One region of the Bradyrhizobium sp. USDA 10063 genome, then DNA from elsewhere that is predicted to be linked to it. Evidence: predicted binding sites of a transcription regulator. Region 1 holds the regulator's gene; each other region holds the start of a gene.
What was found. Region 1 encodes PhoB, which activates phosphate uptake and scavenging genes when phosphate is short. Its sites were predicted from a motif close to TGTCATNNANCTGTCAT; they were not measured.
Positions count from the first base shown of each region.

Region 2: the regulator PhoB is predicted to act here: its motif matches at 2,295-2,311, upstream of ugpB (sn-glycerol-3-phosphate ABC transporter substrate-binding protein UgpB).
Region 3: the regulator PhoB is predicted to act here: its motif matches at 2,467-2,483, upstream of ACVJGD_RS30080 (DUF2794 domain-containing protein).
Region 4: the regulator PhoB is predicted to act here: its motif matches at 2,308-2,324, upstream of phnC (phosphonate ABC transporter ATP-binding protein).

Region 1 covers NZ_JBSSGP010000002.1:4,983,005-4,987,843, forward strand. The annotation lists partial or broken gene ACVJGD_RS25595 (acetylornithine transaminase) at 1-1,012, opposite strand, end outside; gene ACVJGD_RS25600 (GcrA family cell cycle regulator) at 1,504-2,019, shown strand; gene phoB (phosphate regulon transcriptional regulator PhoB) at 2,173-2,880, opposite strand; gene phoU (phosphate signaling complex protein PhoU) at 2,991-3,707, opposite strand; gene pstB (phosphate ABC transporter ATP-binding protein PstB) at 3,719-4,540, opposite strand; gene pstA (phosphate ABC transporter permease PstA) at 4,537-4,839, opposite strand, start outside.
Region 2 covers NZ_JBSSGP010000002.1:5,641,424-5,646,262, reverse strand. The annotation lists gene ugpA (sn-glycerol-3-phosphate ABC transporter permease UgpA) at 1-691, opposite strand, end outside; gene ugpB (sn-glycerol-3-phosphate ABC transporter substrate-binding protein UgpB) at 920-2,239, opposite strand; gene ACVJGD_RS28820 (CaiB/BaiF CoA transferase family protein) at 2,494-3,699, opposite strand; gene ACVJGD_RS28815 (organic hydroperoxide resistance protein) at 3,857-4,282, opposite strand; gene ACVJGD_RS28810 (MarR family winged helix-turn-helix transcriptional regulator) at 4,438-4,839, shown strand, end outside.
Region 3 covers NZ_JBSSGP010000002.1:5,898,970-5,903,808, forward strand. The annotation lists gene acnA (aconitate hydratase AcnA) at 1-1,136, shown strand, start outside; gene ACVJGD_RS30075 (DUF1223 domain-containing protein) at 1,301-2,059, shown strand; gene ACVJGD_RS30080 (DUF2794 domain-containing protein) at 2,495-2,866, shown strand; gene ACVJGD_RS30085 (N-acetyltransferase family protein) at 2,918-3,463, opposite strand; gene ACVJGD_RS30090 (Bax inhibitor-1/YccA family protein) at 3,670-4,461, opposite strand; gene ACVJGD_RS30095 (ABC transporter permease) at 4,701-4,839, opposite strand, start outside.
Region 4 covers NZ_JBSSGP010000002.1:7,633,796-7,638,634, forward strand. The annotation lists gene ACVJGD_RS37860 (DUF1045 domain-containing protein) at 1-393, opposite strand, end outside; gene ACVJGD_RS37865 (alpha-D-ribose 1-methylphosphonate 5-triphosphate diphosphatase) at 401-1,594, opposite strand; gene ACVJGD_RS37870 (chloramphenicol acetyltransferase) at 1,591-2,247, opposite strand; gene phnC (phosphonate ABC transporter ATP-binding protein) at 2,428-3,243, shown strand; gene phnD (phosphonate ABC transporter substrate-binding protein) at 3,322-4,257, shown strand; gene phnE (phosphonate ABC transporter, permease protein PhnE) at 4,450-4,839, shown strand, end outside.

The DNA of each region.
Region 1 (4,839 bases):
GACGCCGATCAGAAGCCCCTCGCCGCGCACTTCGGATAGAATGGACGGATAGCGATCGACCACGGAGGCGAGCTTCTGCTTGAGCAGGAGCGACATCTTCTGCACGTGATCGAAGAAGCCGGGCTGCAGCATCACGTCGAGCACGGCGCTGGCGGCCGCGACCGCAAGCGGGTTGCCGCCGAAGGTCGAGCCGTGCGAGCCCGGCGCCATGCCGGACGCGGCTTCCGCGGTCGCGAGGAAGGCGCCGATCGGAAAGCCGCCGCCGAGCGCCTTGGCGAGCGACATCACATCAGGCGTGACCCCGACGCGCTTGTAGGCGAAGAGCTCGCCGGTGCGGCCCATGCCGGTCTGCACCTCGTCGAAGGCGAGCAGCAGGCCGTGCTCGTCGCAGAGCTGGCGCAGCGCCTTGAAGAAGGCTGGCGGCGCACTGCGCACACCGCCTTCGCCCTGCACCGGTTCGATCAGGATGCCCGCGGTCTGTGGACCGATCGCGCGTTTCACCGCTTCGATGTCGCCGTGCGGCACCTGGTCGAAGCCGTCCATCGGCGGACCGAAGCCCTCGAGATATTTGGCGGCGCCGGTCGCGGCGAGCGTCGCGAGCGTACGGGCCGTGGAAGGCGCCGTCGAAGGTGATGATGCGATAGCGTTCCGGGCGCCCCTTCGAGAAGTGATAGTGGCGCACGAGCTTGATCACGCCCTCCATCGCTTCAGCGCCGGAATTGCAGAAGAACACGAGGTCCGCAAAACTCTGCTCGCACAGCCGCGCGGCCAGCTTCTCGCCGTCCGGGCTCTTGAACAGGTTCGACATGTGCCAGAGCTTTGTCGCCTGTTCCTGCAGCGCCTTCACCAGATGCGGATGGGCGTGGCCGAGCGCGTTCACCGCGACGCCGGAGGTGAAATCGAGATAGCGCTCGCCCTTGGTCGAGATCAGCCAGCAGCCTTCGCCGCGCTCGAAGCCGAGATCGGCCCTGGCAAAAACGGGAAGCAGATGCGACGTGGCGCTGTCGGTCATGGCGATCACTGAAGAGTTTCAGACAAGCCTTTTCAGATAAGCCCTGGCGGCGTGAGGCACGCGGCTAGATGCTCATCCAGCGAAAACAAAACGTGCCGCCTTTGCAGGGCGGCACGTAGAGGCATTCTATGCGCGCGGCGGGTGCTGTCAATCGCCACGAAGCCGCCAAGCTGCGCTGCAAAGTACAGGTATTCCGTAGCTTTCCGGTGTGGTGGAAAAGCCCGATTGCAATCCCTAAATGTCGGAACATGTGGACGCACAGGCGCGGACTCTTGCGCCAGAGTCACGCCATATTGTAGCGTCTGGGCTGTCGGGTACGACATCTCGTGCGGCGGTTTTGATCCCAAGAGTTCTCTGTGTGCAGCGTACACGTTCGGGCGCGCTTTTCGCGCCCGGCGAGCCTTAAGGGATTCTGCCCGCAGGGATTTTTGAGATTTGGCATCGCAGCGCCGTCCAAGGATCGGCCGGCGCAACGCGAAGGGAAACATGCGATGACGGTATTGACCTGGTCCGACGAACGCGTCGAGCAGTTGAAGAAGCTCTGGGAAGCCGGGCTTTCGGCGAGCCAGATCGCTGCGGAACTCGGCAACGTGACGCGCAATGCGGTGATCGGCAAGGTTCATCGGTTGGGCCTGTCTGGCCGCGCCAAGAGTCCCGCTGCGGCAGCGCCGCGGCAGCGCAAGGCGCGTCCCGCACAGCCGATGATGCGGGTGGCGCGACCGGTCTCCCGCGGCAACACCGCGCTCGCCCATGTCTTCGAGGTGGAGGTGGAAGCCGACCCGGTCGCCTATGACAATGTGGTGCCGATGAACCAGCGCCTGTCGCTGCTCGAATTGAACGAGGCCACCTGCCACTGGCCGGTCGGCGATCCCTCGAGCCCGGAATTCTTCTTCTGCGGCGGCAAGGCGCTTCCCGGCCTGCCCTATTGCGCGCACCACTCGCGGGTCGCCTACCAGCCGGCGGCCGACCGCCGCCGTCCGACAGCCAAGCCGTCACACGGCAAGTAAGCCGGGTTGCATCAACGAATGTCGTCCCGCGAACGCCGGGACCCATAACCACAGGTGTTCGTGGTTACTGCCCGCTGGGGCCCAGCGTGTTCAAACAAATGGCTGCGGTGGTTATGGGTCCCGGATCAAGCCCGGGACGACGAGTCAGCGATCTTACGATGGCTCGGCCTTCGCGAAGCGATCATCCAGCGCGTAGCCGGCGCCGCGCACGGTGCGGATCGGGTCCTGCTCGCGGCCGGGATTGAGCAATTTGCGCAGGCGGCCGATGTGGACGTCGACGGTGCGCTCGTCGATATAGATGTCGCGGCCCCAGACGCTGTCGAGCAATTGCTCGCGGCTGAACACGCGGCCCGGATGCTCCAGGAAGAACTCCAGCAGCCGATATTCGGTCGGGCCGAGATCGATCGGCCGGCCCGAGCGCGCGACGCGGCGCTTCTCGCGATCGAGTTCGATGTCGCCATAGGTGAGCACGGTGGCGAGCCGCTCCGGGCTTGCCCGACGCAACAGGCCCTTCACCCGTGCAAGCAGCTCGGGCACCGAGAACGGCTTGACGATGTAGTCGTCGGCGCCGGTAGCCAGCCCTCTCACGCGCTCGCTTTCCTCGCCGCGCGCGGTCAGCATGATGATCGGGAGCTGCTTGGTCTCGGGCCGCGCCCGCAGGCGGCGGCACAGCTCGATGCCGGAGAGCCCCGGCAGCATCCAGTCGAGCACGACAAGGTCGGGAATGCGTTCCTTGAGCCTTGTGTCCGCATCGTCTCCACGGGCGACCGTTTCGACATCATAGCCTTCTGCATCGAGATTGTAGCGCAACAGCGTCGTCAGCGCTTCTTCGTCTTCGACCACCAGAATGCGAGCGCTCATCGGCTTGGCTTCTCCTATAGCGGGACGACTCTCTGCTCAATCGTCATCCCGCTCGTCAATGTTTGAGCATGATCCTGTCGGAAACCGGGTTCGGTTTTCCGGATCGTGCGCTAGTTACCTGGAACAGTGGTAGCGAACGTCGTCATATCCCCCTTCGGACGCTTGTCGGTCATCTGCTGACCCTCGATCATGTAGAAGACCGTTTCAGCGATGTTCGTGGCGTGGTCGCCGATCCGCTCGATGTTCTTGGCGCAGAACATCAGGTGGATGCAGAACGAGATGTTGCGCGGATCTTCCATCATGTAGGTGAGGAGTTCGCGGAACAGCGAGGTGCAGATCGCGTCCACTTCCTCGTCGCTCTTCCAGACGTTCATCGCCGCCGGCAGATCGTGCGCGGCATAGGCGTCGAGCACGGATTTGACCTGCGACAGCACGAGGTCGGTCATGTGCTCCAGGCCGCGGATCAACTTGAGCGGCTGGAAGTCGTTTTCCAGCGCGGCGACGCGCTTGCCCATGTTCTTGGCGAGGTCGCCGATCCGCTCGAGGTCGGTCGCCACCCGCATCGCGCCCACGATCTCGCGCAGGTCGACGGCCATCGGCTGGCGGCGGGCGATCGTCAGCACGGCGCGCTCTTCGATCACGCGCTGCAGGCTGTCGATCTCGATGTCGGAAGCGACGACACGCTTGCCTAGCGCGATGTCGCGGCGGATCAGCGCATCGACGGATTCGGTAATCATCCGTTCGACCAGCCCGCCCATCTCCGCGACCAGGCGGGTCAGTTCCTGAAGATCGCTGTCGAACGCCTTGGCGGTATGTTCAGAAGCCATGATGTCCCTCCTCAGCCGAACCGGCCGGTAATGTAGTCCTGGGTGCGTCGATCGCTCGGCGAGGTGAAGATCTTGCTGGTGTCGTCGAACTCGATCAGTTCGCCCAGATACATGAAGGCGGTCTTGTCTGAGACGCGCGCCGCCTGCTGCATGTTATGCGTGACGATCGCGATCGTGTAGTCCTCCGACAGCTCCTGGATCAATTCCTCGACCTTGGCGGTCGAGATCGGATCGAGCGCCGAGCAGGGCTCGTCGAACAGGATCACTTCGGGCCGCACCGCAACCGTACGGGCGATGCAGAGGCGCTGCTGCTGGCCGCCGGAGAGGCTCAGGCCGGAGGCGTTGAGCTTGTCCTTGACCTCGTTCCACAGCGCGCCGCCGCGCAGGGCCTTCTCGACGCGCCCGTCCATTTCGGACTTCGAGATCTTCTCGTAGAGGCGGATGCCGAAGGCGATGTTCTCATAGATCGTCATCGGGAACGGCGTCGGCTTCTGGAACACCATCCCGATCCGCGCCCGCAGCAGGTTGAGGTCGAGCTTAGGGTCAAGGATGTTGGTCTGGTCCAGCATCAACTGCCCGGTGGCGCGCTGGCCCGGATAGAGATCGTACATCCGGTTGAAGATCCGCAGCAGCGTTGACTTGCCGCAACCGGACGGACCGATGAAGGCGGTGACGCGGTTGGTTCCGAGCGTCAGGTTGATGTTCTTCAGCGCGTGGTGCTCGCCGTAATAGAAGTTGAGGCTGCGCGCGGTCACCTTCGGCGGCGCTTCCGGCAGCGACTTCTGGGGAATGGCCGCGCTCGGGCTGGTCGTCGATACGGACAGATCGGTCATTTTGCGCTCCTTTCGGCGCCGAGGATGCGCGCGCCGATGTTGAGCGCGAGCACGGTCAAGGTGATGAGCAAAGCGCCGCTCCAGGCAAGTTCCTTCCAATAGGCGTAGGGGCTTTGCACGAAGTTGTTGATGGTCACCGGCAGGTTCGCCATCGTCTTGGTCAGGTTCAGGCTGAAGAACTGGTTGGACAGCGCGGTGAACAACAGCGGCGCGGTCTCGCCGGCAACGCGGGCGGTCGCCAGCAGCACGCCCGTGATCAGGCCGGAGCGCGCCGCGCGATAGGCGATCCTCTTGATCAC
Region 2 (4,839 bases), 660 kb from region 1:
CGAACGTGTCGAAGAAGGCGTAGACGATGTTGACGACCAGGAGGAAGAAGATGGTCGGCGACAGCAGCGGGAAGGTCACCGTCCAGAACCGCCGCATCGGGCGCGCGCCATCGATCGCGGCCGCCTCGATCACGCTTCTTGGAATGCTCTGCAGGCCTGCAAGGAAGAACAGGAAATTGTAGGAAATCTGCTTCCAGGCGGCGGCGAGAATGATCAGGAGCGCGGCCTGATTGCCGTCGAGCAGCGGATTCCAGTCGATGCCCATGCCGCGCAATCCGCGCGCCAGGATCCCGAGTGAGGGGTGCAGCATGAACACCCAGAGTACGCCGACCACCGGGGGCGCGACGGCATAGGGCCAGATCAGCAGCGTGCGATACAGCGTGCCGCCGCGCAGCGGCTTGTCGGCCATGACAGCCAGCAGCAGCGCAAACGACAGCGACGAGAACGCGATGGCGAAGGAGAACACGAAGGTCCTGACGATCGCCGCCCAATAATCCGGCTGGCTCAGGATGTCCTGATAGTTCTCGAACCAGACGAAACTGGTCGAGAGCCCGAACGCATCCTGAAGCAGGAAGGATTGCAGCACCGCCTGCGCGGCCGGCCAATAGAAGAAGATCAAAACGATCGCGAGCTGCGGCGCGACCAGCGCATAGGGCAACAGCTTCGACTGGAAGACCGACTGCTTCTGCATGACACCCCAAGCAAGGCGGGCCGCATCGTGCGGCCGGCCTGATCCTCAGCGTATGATTGTAGCTCCGAAATCAGCCGTCGTCCCGGGCTTGACCCGGGACCCATAACCACAGGCGGCTGTGGTGACGAAGACTCGGAGTTGGAGCTTGGTTCAACAACGGAGTTCGGTGGTTATGGGTCCCGGGTCAAGCCCGGGACGACATTGAGGTGCGAAAATAAAACGCGAGACTCAGCGCACCGCGGTTTTTTCAAACTGCCGGAGCATCTGGTTGCCGCGCTCGACGGCGGCATCCAGCGCCTGCTTGGCGGTCTTCTTGCCGGCCAGCGCCTGCTCGATTTCCTCCGCCCAGATGTCGCGAAGCTGGACCATGTTGCCGAGGCGCAGGCCGCGCGAGTTCTCGGTCGGCTCCTTGTTGGTCAGTTCCTTCAGCGGCGTCTCGAGGTAGGGCTGATCCTTGTAGAAGCCGTCCGCCTTGGCCTTCTCGTACGCGGCCTTGGTAATCGGCAGATAACCGGACGCCTTGTGGATCTCGACCTGGCGGTCGGTGTTGGAGAGGAACGCCAGGAACTTGGCGACGCCCTTGTATTCCTCGGCCGTCTTGCCACCCATCACCCACAGCGAGGCGCCTCCGATGATGGAATTCTGCGGCGCGCCCTTGGCGTCCGGGTAGTAGGGCATCGGCGCATTGGTCCACTTGAACTTGGCCTGCGACCTCACATTGCCGAAGAAAGCCGACGAAGTCAGGAAGATCGGGCACTCGCCCGAGGTGAAGCGGCCCTCTCCGGTGTTGGTGCGGCCGGAATAGTCGTAGGTCTTGTCCTTCTGCAACTCGATCAGCTTCTCGAGGTGCTTGACCTGCAGCGGCCCGTTGAACTGCAGCACGGTGTCGAAGCCGTCGAGCCCGTTGGCCTTGCTGGCCAGCGGCACGTTGTGCCAGGCCGAGAGCTGCTCGAGATTGACCCAGGTGACCCAGGCGTTGGAGAAGCCGCAATTGCTGTAGCCCGCGGCCTTCAGTTTTTTGGCCGCGTCGAACACTTCCGGCCAGGTCTTCGGGATCTCGGCAATGTCAGCCTTCTTCAAGGCGTCGAGATTGACCCACATCACGGTCGAGGACGAGTTGAAGGGGAAGGACAGCATCTCCCCTTTCGAGGTCGAGTAGTAGCCGGTGATCGCAGGCAGGTAGCTTTTGGGGTCGAATTTCTCGCCGGCCTCCTGCATCAATTTGTAGACCGGCTTGATGGCGCCGGTTGCCGCCATCATGGTGGCGGTGCCGACCTCGAAGACCTGCATGATGTGGGGCGCATTGCCGGCGCGGAATGCGGCGATGCCGGCGTTCATCGTGTCGGCATAGCCGCCCTTGTAGGTCGGAACGACCTTGTACTCGCTCTGCGATGCGTTGAAGTCGTTGGCGAGCTTGACCACGACATCATTGTTGCCGCCGGTCATGGCGTGCCACCACTGGATCTCGGTCACCGCAAATGCGGGCGAGGCGCCGAATGCCAGCGTGGCCGCAACGGCTGCTGCAGCGCCAAATGCTCGAAAAGCCATCAAAACTCCCTCCCGTTAGGCCGCCATTTCGATTTAGTTGCGCTAGCAGCGCGGAATGACGGGCAAATGACCGTATAAGCGAGGACCCGGGTACCAGGGAAGCCGGACCAAGGACGGAGGCACGAAAAAGCAGCACACATCCTTTGGCCCGGCGAATGCCGGGCCCCGGATTCATGATCAGCAATCTTGGAGCCAGCAGCCGCCGCAGCCAACGGGATGGGCCGGGGTTACTGCCCTGGCTAAGGCCGGAACGATCAGCGCTTCCGCTCAGGTCCGCAGACCACGCCCTTGGCGACCAGGGCCTCGACTTCGGCCTGCGAGTAGCCGAATTCGCCGAGCACCTCAGTGGCGTGCTGGCTGAACTTGGGCGGGGTGCGGCGCAGGCTGGGCTTGGTGCGTTCCAGCCGGATCGGCGATGCGACGCCCTTGTACCAGTCCTTCGCGATGATATCGCCACGATAGATTGTGTGCGGATTGGTCAGCGCCTGGTCGATCTTCTGCACCGGGCCCGCCGGCAGGCCGGCGGCGAGCAGGCGGTTGCAGAAAGGCTCGGCCTCATACTGGCTGAACACAGCGGCAAGCTCGGCGCGCAGCGCGTCGCGGTTGGCGATGCGGTCCTTGTTGCGGGCAAAGCGCGGATCGGTGCCGAGCTCGGGCTTGCCGATCTCCTTGGCCAGTTTGCGGAAGGTGCCGTCATTGCCGACACCGATGAAGATGTTGTCGGTCTTGGTCGGGAAGATCGCGTACGGAACGAGGTTCGGATGCTCGTTGCCGGTGAGACCAGGTGGCTTGCCGTGCATGAAGTAGTTGGCCGTGTGCGGATGCATGATCGCAAGGCCGGTCTCGTACAGCGTGGTCTCGAGGAACTGACCGACGCCGGAGCGTTGCCGCTCCGACAGCGCCATCAGGATGCCGATCGCCGCGTAAAGCCCGGTGGTGATGTCGACCAGCGGCACGCCGATCCGCATCGGGCCGCTCTGCGGCGAGCCGGTGGCGGCGATCATGCCGGTCATCGCCTGGATGATCGCATCATAGCCGGGATTGCCGCCGCGCGGGCCGTCGGCGCCGAAGCCGGAGATCCGGCAATGCACCAGCCGCGGAAATTTCGCGCGCAGCACGTCGTTGCCGATACCCCATTTGTCGAGCGTGCCCGGCTTGAAATTCTCGATCAGAACGTCGGCGCCTTCGAGCAGCTTCATCAGCACGGCACGGCCGCCTTCGGAGGCGAGGTCGAGCCCGATCGAGCGTTTGTTGCGGTTGATGCCGACGAAATAGGCCGCGTCCTCATCGTGAAAGGGAGGGCCCCAGTCGCGCACTTCGTCGCCGGCAGGCGGCTCGACCTTGATCACGTCGGCGCCATGGTCGGCGAGAATCTGCGTGCAATAGGGACCGCCGAGCACGCGCGTCAGGTCGATCACGCGCAGGCCGGCCATCGCGCCTGCGACCGCTTCTGAACTCATGGAAAACCTTCGCTCACGTCAAACAGATGGAGGGCTTGTCCAGAGCTAGCGGTCTTCGCACGCGGCGGCAATGCCTTATCGCGCGTCGCGGGCATGCCGCACACCGATCGCAACGCGAATAGCCCGCCGGGTGCGGCGGGCTATTCCGCCATGCGGATTACACCACGTTCAGGCGTACATCGACATTGCCGCGCGTGGCGTTGGAGTAGGGGCACACCTGGTGGGCCTTTTCCACCAGCGCCGCGGCGTCCGCGCGCGCCAGCCCCGGCAGCGAGATGTCGAGCGCGATATCGAGGCCGAAGCCGCCTTCCGAGCGCGGCCCGATGCCGACCGTCGAGGTCACCGAGGCGTCGGCGGGCACCTTCGGGCCGCCCTGCGAGGCCACGAACTTCATCGCGCCGATGAAGCAGGCGGCGTAGCCGGCCGCAAAGAGCTGTTCGGGGTTGTTGCCGGCGCCGCCTCCGCCACCGAGCTCCTTCGGGGTGGTGAGCTTGACGTCGAGCGCGCCATCGAGCGTTGCGGCGTGGCCGTCGCGGCCGCCGGTGGCCTTGGCGCTGGTCTTGTAGAGCACGTTCACGGACATGGGTGTCTCCCTGATCAACGGTTTCGACGCCATTTATATTGCAGACAATTAGATTGTGTACAATATAAAATGCATGGCCTCACATTTAATTGTTCGCAATTGAATGCGCGGCCGCGCCGGCCCACAATGAACCGAGATTCTGACGAGGCTGAGAAATGGCACGGAAACAGTTGGCGGTCGCGGACCAGCCGCTACGGCTCGACAATCAGATCTGCTTTGCGATCTATTCGACCGCGCACGCGTTCAACCGCGTCTACAAGCCGCTGCTGGACCGGCTCGGCCTGACCTATCCGCAATACCTGGTGATGCTGGTGCTGTGGGAGAGGGATGGCGTGCCGGTCAAGGATATCGGCGAGCGGCTGTTCCTGGACTCCGGCACGCTGACGCCGCTGCTCAAGCGGCTGGAGACGGCGCAGCTCATCAAGCGTACACGCGGCACGGAAGACGAGCGGCAGGTGCTGATCGCGCTCACGCCGCAGGGGCAGGCGCTGAAAGAGAAAGCGAGAGCGGTGCCGCAGTCGGTGCTAGCCGCCGCGGCCTGCTCGATCCCGGAACTA
Region 3 (4,839 bases), 920 kb from region 1:
ACAACGGCATCGTCGCCGCCGCCGTACTGTCGGGCAACCGCAACTTCGAAGGCCGCGTCAGCCCCGACGTGCAGGCGAACTATCTCGCCTCGCCGCCGCTGGTCGTGGCGCATGCGCTGGCGGGCACCGTGACCAAGGATCTGGCGGTCGAGCCGATCGGCGAGGGCAAGGACGGCAAGCCGGTCTACCTGAAGGACATCTGGCCGACCGCGAAGGAAATCAACGCCTTCATGAAGAAGTTCGTGACCGCGTCGATCTTCAAGAAGAAATACGCTGACGTGTTCAAGGGCGACACCAACTGGCGCAAGATCAAGACGGTCGAGAGCGAAACCTATCGCTGGAACATGAGCTCGACCTATGTGCAGAACCCGCCCTATTTCGAGGGCATGAAGAAGGAGCCCGAGCCGATCACCGACATCGTCGAGGCGCGGATCCTCGCCATGTTCGGCGACAAGATCACGACCGACCACATCTCGCCGGCCGGCTCGATCAAGCTGACTTCGCCCGCCGGCAAGTTCCTGAGCGAGCATCAGGTGCGGCCGGCCGACTTCAACCAGTACGGCACGCGGCGCGGCAACCATGAAGTCATGATGCGCGGCACCTTTGCCAACATCCGCATCAAGAACTTCATGCTCAAGGGCGCCGACGGCAACATTCCGGAGGGCGGAAACACCAAGCACTGGCCCGACGGCGAGCAGATGTCGATCTACGATGCCGCGATGAAGTACCAGGCGGAAGGCGTGCCGCTGGTGGTGTTTGCCGGCGCCGAGTACGGCAACGGCTCCTCGCGCGACTGGGCCGCCAAGGGCACCCGACTGCTCGGGGTTCGCGCGGTGATCTGCCAGAGCTTCGAGCGCATCCATCGCTCCAACCTGGTGGGCATGGGTGTGCTTCCACTCACCTTCGAGCCGGGCACGTCCTGGCAGTCGCTCGGCATCAAGGGCGACGAGAAGGTCACGATTCGTGGCTTGCAGGGCGATTTGAAGCCGCGGCAGATGCTGACGGCGGACGTCACGTCCAGCGATGGTTCAGTGCAGCATGTCCCGCTGCTTTGCCGGATCGATACGCTCGATGAGCTCGATTACTATCGCAACGGCGGCATCCTGCACTACGTGCTGCGCAAACTCGCGGCGTAACGCGGATTTGTGATCAGTGCCTCACTGCTACGTGAATGGCTAGAGAAATGCGGGCGGCCTATGAAAAAGGCCGCTTTCGCACGTCAGGGGCATGCATACTCTCCAGGATCGTCTCTCATGCCCCGTACAAGTACGGATGGAAATCATCACGATCGGTTCTCACTATGTCAGCGATGATGGCCTATAATCGTCTTTCGCTTTGGTCCGGTGCGCTCAGTGTTTGCGCCATTATCGCGATCATCCGACCCGCTCACGCCGATCCGCGTGCGGTGGTCGAGCTCTTCACCTCGCAAGGTTGTTCGTCCTGCCCGCCCGCCGACAAGATCATCGGCGAGCTCGCCAAGGACCCGAATGTCATCGCGCTCAGCATGCCGATCGATTACTGGGATTATCTCGGCTGGAAGGACACGCTGGCCGATTCGCGCTTCAGCGCGCGCCAGAAGGCCTATTCGCATGTGCGCGGCGACCGCGACGTCTATACGCCGCAAGTCATCGTCAATGGATCGGCAAAGGTGATCGGCAGCGACCGCGTCGGCATCGAGACGGCGATCAAGGATACCGCGACCGAGGGCGTGATGTCGGTGCCGGTGACGATGTCGCTGTCCGGCAAGCAGATCAATGTCTCGGTGGCGGCGAGCAGCGCGCCGCGCGTCCGCCATGGCGAAGTCTGGATCTGCTCGATCTCCAAGGCGGTGCCGATCTCGATCGGGCGCGGCGAGAATCGCGGCCGCGAAATCACCTACCACAACGTGGTGCGTAATCTCCTGAAGGTCGGCGACTGGAATGGCAGCGCGGGAAGCTGGACCGTGCCGATCGAGAACATCTCGCGCGAGGGCGTCGATGCCGCCGTTGTCTATGTTCAGGACGGCAATCGCGACAAGCCGGGCCCGATGCTCGGCGCAGCCATGACGCCGCTGCACTAAAGCTCGAGCCCAAATCCACTTTCGTCATCGCGGGGCACGACCTCGCGAATCGCGCTCCATCACCTCTAATCGGATTCACGCTGAGCGCGCGATGCGCCGGCCGGCTTGGAGAGATGGAACCCCAAAAAAGAAAAGGACCAACTCTCGTTGGCCCAGTCAAAAGGGAGTTAACTCCCCTGCGAACAGGCCCGATCCCGACGGCCCCGGGGGGCTGGGGGCTGAGGAATCCGGAACCGAAAGGACCGGGCCAACGCAGGATTTCCTTCTCGCAGGGCAGCGGGGCGGGCGATGGGCGGAAGTGGGGCAGCAATAAGATTCTTTCTAACGATCCTGTGACTCTGGAAAATCTTCCCATACGTCGCGTGGCAAGCCATGAACCCTTGCGGCGCTGGCCGGTTAGCGCAATCATGTCAGGTGGATGACAGGAGGCGCTTGATGATATCGATATCGGAGGACACCGATCCAAGCGGGCTTCGCGCGGCGGCGCGGCCCGCCGTTACCAGCCCGCTACAGAACCGCGTCACGTTCAATCGTCTCGAACTCAATCGCATCCTCAATCTCTATGGCCGCATGGTCGCCGATGGCGAATGGCGTGACTACGCCATCGACTTCCTGAAGGAGCGCGCCGTGTTCTCGGTGTTTCGCCGCTCCTCCGAAGTCCCGATCTATCGCATCGAGAAGGACCCGCGGCTTGCCCGCAAGCAGGGCATGTACAGCGTGATCTCGGCGACCGGCCTGATCCTGCGCCGCGGCCATGAACTGGAGCGCGTGCTGCTCGTGATCGACCGCAAGCTGGCAGTGGTGTAGCGCCGGCATCTTCGTGGTCCGGATTGCGCTGCGCTCTATCCGGCTACGGATCTAACGCCGTCCCGGATCTTCGGTCGGCACCGTGGTCGCGCCGTCGCCGAGCGCGCGCTGCATCATCACCGTGTCGAGCCAGCGGCCGAACTTGAGCCCGACGCTGGGGTGGGTTCCGATCAGCGTGAAACCGGTTTTGACGTGAACGCCGATCGAGCCGGCATTAGCGGAATCGCCGATCACCGCAATCATCTGACGGTAGCCGCGCGCCTCGCATTCGGCGATCAGCTGCTGCATCAGTTGCAGGCCGATGCCGCGGCGGTGGATCGAGGGATCCAGATAGATCGAATTCTCCACCGTGAAGCGATAGGCCGGACGCGGGCGGTAGGCGCCGGCGTAGGCGTAGCCTACCACACGACCCTCGAGGACGCCGACGAGATAGGGGAAACCGCCGTCCGTCAGCACCCTGTATCGTCGTGTCATCTCCGCAAGATCGGGCGGAATGAGCTCGAACGTCGCCGTGCCGAAGCGCACGGCCTGCTCGTAGATCGCGGTGACGGCGGGAAGGTCGGCCTCGGTGGCGGGCCTGATCTCTGTGGCGGACATGTGGCGAGGATAACAGCAGGTTTAACGGGAGCAACGCTCTCATTGTCCGTCATGGCCGGGCTTGACCCGGCCATCCACGCCTTTCTCGCCAATGGTTACAAAGCACGTGGATGCCCGGGACGAGCCCGCGCATGACGGAGGAGGGGCACAAACGAAAAGCCCCGGCGGTAAGGCCGGGGCTTTTATCTTGGTTCTACCGGAGGCGCTTAGTCGCGCTGTCCGAGGAGCTGCAGGAGCAGCGTGAACAGGTTGATGAAGTTCAGGTAGAGCGAGAGTGCGCCGGTGATCGCCGCACGCTCGGCTATCGCGCCACCCTGCGAGGCGTAGCCGTAGATGTAGTCGTTCTTCAGCCGCTGGGTGTCCCAGGCGGTGAGGCCCGCGAACACCAGCACGCCGACCACCGAAACGATGAACTGCAGCGCCGAGCTCGCCAGGAACAGGTTGACCAGGCTCGCGATGATGATGCCGATCAGGCCCATGAACAGGAACGAGCCCATGCCGCTCATGTCACGCTTGGTGGTGTAGCCGTAGAGGCTGAGCGCACCGAAGGTCGCCGCGGTGATGAAGAACACCCGCACAATCGAGGTATGCGTGTACACCAGGAAGATCGACGACAGCGACAGGCCCATCAGCGCCGAGAATACCCAGAACAGGAGCTGGGCAGTCGCGGGCTGCAGCCGGTTGATGCCGGCCGAGATTACGAACACCATCACCAGCGGCGCGAGGATGAACAGCCACTTCAGCGGGCTGACAAACATCGCATAGCCGAACTGCGTCAGATAGGCGCTGCCAAACTTCGCGACGGCTGCGGACGGATCTCCCGTCACCGCCGCCATATAGACGCCAAGCGCTGCGAGGCCCGTGATCGCCAGGCCGATGGTCATGTAGTTGTAGATGCGCAGCATGTAGGCGCGCAGACCGGCGTCGACCGTCGCAGTGTCAATGCGACCGGCTACCCGGCCGAAGGGAGAAGCATAGTTACGGTCTAGGTCCGACATTGTCGAATTCCCGTGGTTGTTCCGGTCGCAAGGGATTTGCGGCGCCGGGTGTAAATCTATCTCAGATAGCGCGGCCTGCGGACATTAAAATCCGTGTCATCAAACCGTCCATCCGACCCAAGCTGTATGTGGGAAACTAACACAACCGCCGCAACCTTCCACGCGCGGCTGAATGTCGCTCTGGCCCTTGTTTCAAGGCAAAACCGGCATTAACCGGGCTCGTTCCCCGCTTCAAATTGTCACAAATTCCGCAACACTGCGGCAGGCTTCTGGTTCAAGGCGAGCAGCGTGCCGGCCAGCCCGAGCCCGACCGTGACGATCAGGGCCGCGACCACCACCGCCGCGGCGCTGCCGGCTTGCCAGACGAAACTCAGCGTC
Region 4 (4,839 bases), 2.7 Mb from region 1:
GAATGAGTCGAAGTCGTGCGTGACGTCGGCCGCGAGCTGCTGCAACTCTGCCGACGGTCTTGCCGGGATCATCGCGATGAAGCCGCTGATCGAATCGATGATAGGTTCGATTACGGGAATTTGCCGCGGCGTATCGGCGAAAGCCTCGCATGCCCCAGCCAAATCGGCCTCGGTCTTGCGCTCCGCCAGCGTAATCGGCGCCTTCAGCGTGGCATGAAAGCCGTATTTGCGAGGGTCTTGTGTGATCTCGCGCCAGTCCGGCGGCAAGCCCCGGGGAAAGGGCAGGTCGCCGCCATGATAGGCATCGTAGCCCAGCATCTCGGCGCCGAAGCGATCGAGCGCGCTGCTGGGTGCGGCGGCGTAGTAGAGGGCATAACGGGGATAGTTGGCCATCGTCGCGTCAAGCGGCAGCAACCGCCTTGCGCGGTGCTGTGGAATAGGTGAGCCGGCTGGCATCGGCCAGATGCACGAGACGTCCCGCCGATATCACCGCAACGATGCGCGGCCGCAGCGGCACCTTGTCATCGACGATGATCATGTCGGCGCGGCGACCTTCGGCGAGCACGCCGCGGTCGTCGAGCCCGGCGGCGCGCGCCGGCGCTGCCGAGATCAGGTCCCACGCCTTTTCCAGCGGCAGAACGCCATCAGCGGCAAGCCGGAAGGCCGCGAGCAGTTGCGCTGGATAGTAATAGTCCGAGGCCAGCACCGAGCAGAGGCCCTTGGCGATCATGTCGGACGCCTTGGTCCAGCCGGTATGGCTGCCGCCGCGCACGACGTTCGGCGCGCCGTACACGATGTGATCGCCGGCCGCCGCCGCTTCGCGCGCGGTCTCTTCGTTGACAGGGAATTCGGCGATGCCGACGCCCTGGTCGCGAAACGCCTTGCGCATCTCGGGGCTGTTGTCGTCATGCGAGAGCATGCGGACATTGGCCGAACGCGCCGCGACGGCGAGGCGGGAGACCGAGGCCGGCACATCGTTCGCGCGCGACACCACGCGTGCGACCAACTGGTCGAACTGCTCAGCCGAAAGTCCGGTGCGCTCCACCATCCGGTTGCGCTTCCGTGGCTTTGCCAGGTCCCCAATCGTCCCGTCCATATGGTCGTTGAACGCGAACAGGTCGACACGACCCTCCGCGAGCCAGCCGATGATCTCCGCTTCGGCGTCGAGATTGTAGGTCTCGTGGCGCAGATGGAAGCGCGTGTCGGCGGCAAGCTGCGGGCGCATCTGCTCGATCGCCTCCAGCAGCCTCCGCGCATTGTCGGCGCTGCGCAGGCCCGGCTCCCACGACCAGGTGGTGGCGTGGAACACCGTCGTGATGCCGTTTGAGATCGCCTGCCGGTCGCTGTCAGCGAGCGCCACGTCGATCGGGAAATCGACACCGGCACGAGGCATCATCTGCCGCTCGAAGGCGTCGCCATGCAGATCGACGATGCCCGGCAGCACCTTCAGATCCCGTGCATCGATGCCGAGCGCGCCGTGGCTGTCTCCATCTCCGCCGAGGGCTGCGATGTCGCGGCCCGCGGTCCGCAGCCGCGTTTCGACGATTCCGCCTTCAACCAGCGCCTTGCCGCGTTCGATGATAATGTCAGTCACGAGATGGCACTCCGGCGGGCTGTTGGCGCGTTCAGCGCTTCATACTTTGCGAGGAAGTCCTCGACAACCAGCTTGCGGAAATCCGGCAGCGCCTGACGCAACATTTCGTGATCCCAGTCCCACCAGGCGAGCGCAGCAAGGCGGCTGGTGATGTCGTCGGGAAAGCGCTTGCGAATCGGCCGCGCCGGATTGCCGGCGACGATGGTATAGGCGGGGACATCCTTGGTCACGATCGCGCCAGCCGCGACCACCGCGCCGGTTCCAATCGAGCGCCCGGGCAGGATGATGGCGCCATGTCCGATCCAGACGTCATGGCCGATATGCACACGGTGCTCTCGGCGCCAGGCGAAGAATTCGGCCTCGTCATGTTCGCCGGGGAAGTACGCGCTGGCGCGATAGGTGAAATGCGCCTGTGACGCACGGTGCATCGGATGATTGCCCGGATTGATCCGGGTCATCGCGGCGATCGAGCAGAATTTACCGATCGTCGTGTAAGTGAGCTGCGCATCATTCACGACGTAAGAATAGTCGCCCATCGTAACTTCGAGCAGGCTGGTTCGCGCGCCGACCTCGGTATAGGCCCCAAGCTGGCTATCCCGCACCGAAGCGGTGGGATCAACCGTCGGTACAACGGAAAGCATCTTGCCGGCCATCTTCGCCTCTCGAATGGTTGCGGGGGAACGCACGTCTTCGATGTGCTTCATAACATCAGCGTGACAGGTGTGTGACATCGCCGGCGCTGTGCACGATTGCCGCACTGCAACGCGTTCGTCACACAACTGTAATGCGGTGACGTTAGCCGTTAGCCGACGTGACGGGTTTCGGAGCACTGCATGCTGGTGGTGGAAGGTTTGACGTGCCGTTTCGGTACAAAAGCCGCGGTGGACAATGCTTCGTTCTCGGTTCAGCCCGGTAGTTTCGTCGGTGTGATCGGCCGCTCGGGCGCCGGCAAGTCGACATTGCTGCGGATGGTCAACCGTCTCGCCGACCCGACCGAAGGCCGTATCCTGTTCGAAGGTGTCGACGTCACCGCACTGCGCGGCAAGGCCCTGCGTCAGTGGCGGGCGCGTTCGGCGATGATCTTTCAGCAGTTCAATCTGGTCGGCCGGCTCGACGTGCTGACCAATGTGTTGATGGGCCGCCTTGCCGAGATCCCGTCCTGGCGCTCGCTGACCCAGTTTTGGCCCGACGAAGACAGGGCGCTTGCGATGTCGGCACTCGAGCAGTTCGACATGGCGCAGTTCGCGGCCCAGCGCGCCGACCAGCTCTCCGGCGGCCAGCAGCAGCGCGTGGCGATCGCCCGCGCACTGGTGCAGGAGCCCGACATCATCCTCGCCGACGAGCCGATCGCCTCGCTCGATCCGCGCAATACCAAGATCGTGATGGATGCGCTGCTGCGTATCAACAAGCATTTCGGCATCACCGTGCTCTGCAACCTGCATTCGCTCGATCTGGCGCGCAGCTATTGCGACCGCCTGATCGGCATGGCGGCAGGCCGCGTGGTGTTCGATGGTCAGCCGTCGATGTTGACCGATCACATCGCCCGCGAGCTCTACGATCTCGAGGCCAATGATGTCATCGGCGGGGCGCCAATGCCCGCGCCCGATGCCGCAACAGCTCCGGCGCTCGGCACCGCAGCCGCGGCCTGAACGTCGCAACCTTATCCAGGGAAAGCCGCTGCAGTGTGCAGTGGCCTAACAGGCGTTGCCACAACACAGGGGTAAACCATGATCACTCGTCGCATCATTCTCGCCGGCGCCGCCGCGCTCGCGTTCACCGCGTCCGCCTCGGCGCAGGACTGGAAGGCAAAATATCCGGAGCTGACCTTCGCGGTCGTGCCGGCCGAAAACGCTTCCGGCGTCACCGAGCGCTGGACGCCGTTCGTCAACTATCTCTCCAAGGAGCTCGGCGTGAAGGTCACGCTGCGTATCGCCAACGACTATGCCGCCGTGATCGAGGGCCAGCGCTCCGGCAACATTCAGATCGCAAGCTACGGTTCGGCCTCCTTCGCCCGCGCGCGGCTGACCGGCGTGAAGACAGACGCCTTCGCCAACGACATCAACGCCGACGGTTCGACCGGCTATTATTCGGTGTTCTTCGTCAAGGCGAACAGCCCCTACAAGACCCTCGATGACGTGAAGGGCAAGAACCTCGGCCTCGTCGATCCGAACTCGACTTCGGGCAATAACGTGCCGCGCTTCGAGCTCAACAAGAACGGCATTCCGGACGCCGAAGCCTATTTCAGCAAGGTCGTCTTCACCGGCAGCCACGAGAACGCGGTTCTCGCGCTTTCGCAAGGAACGGTCGACGTCGCCGCCAACCAGTGGACCAGCGACAATGACTCCACGCTCGCCCAGATGCTGCACAAGGGCATGCTGAAGAACGCGGACGGCTCGCCGATGAAGAAGGATGACTTCCGCATCATCCACAAGTCGGCAGAGATCATCAACGGGCCCTATGCCTACAACTCGGATCTTCCCGACGACCTGAAGGCCGCGATCGCGAAGGCCTTCTTCGATGCGCCGACCAAGGACAAGGCGATGTTCGACAAGCTCTCCGACGGCCAGAAGAAGGGCTTCCATCCCGCGACCACCAAGGATTGGGATGGCACGATCGAGCTGATCAAGTTCGTCGACGCCCTGCGCAAGAAGAAGGCGTCCTGATCGGTCGACACGAATACGCAGGCCGGGTCGATTGCGACCCGGCCTGTTTCCGTTAGAGCGTTTTCGAGCGAAGTGGACACCGGTTCGCGTGAAGAAAACGCGTCAGAACAAGAATCTAGAGCTTCGGTTCTGATTCAATCAGAACCGAAAATGCTCTAGGGGCAAGCAGCAGATCCCAAGCAAGCAGATCAGATGGCCACCGCCGTATCCATCCTTCCCGCCCAGCAACTTGAGGCGCTGAACGATGCCTATCGCAAGGCGGTCGCGCGCAAGCGGCTGAAGACGATGCTGGCGGCGGCGGTGTTCCTCGGAGCGCTCGTCGTCGCTGGCATCGGTGCCGAAGTGAATCTGCGCACGCTCTTCACCTATTTCGGCAACTTCGTCTCTTATTTCGACCGCATCCTGACGCTCGATAGCGGCCAGCGGGTCTGGACCGACGTCGGCGAATGGTTCTGGGGCTGGCAGAAATGGCTGAAGCTGCTCGGTGAGACCATCTTGATCAGCTATGTCGGCACGCTGATCGGCGCCGTCCTTGCCTTTGCGCTGAACTTCTTCGCCGCGCAGAACACCTCACCCGGGCCC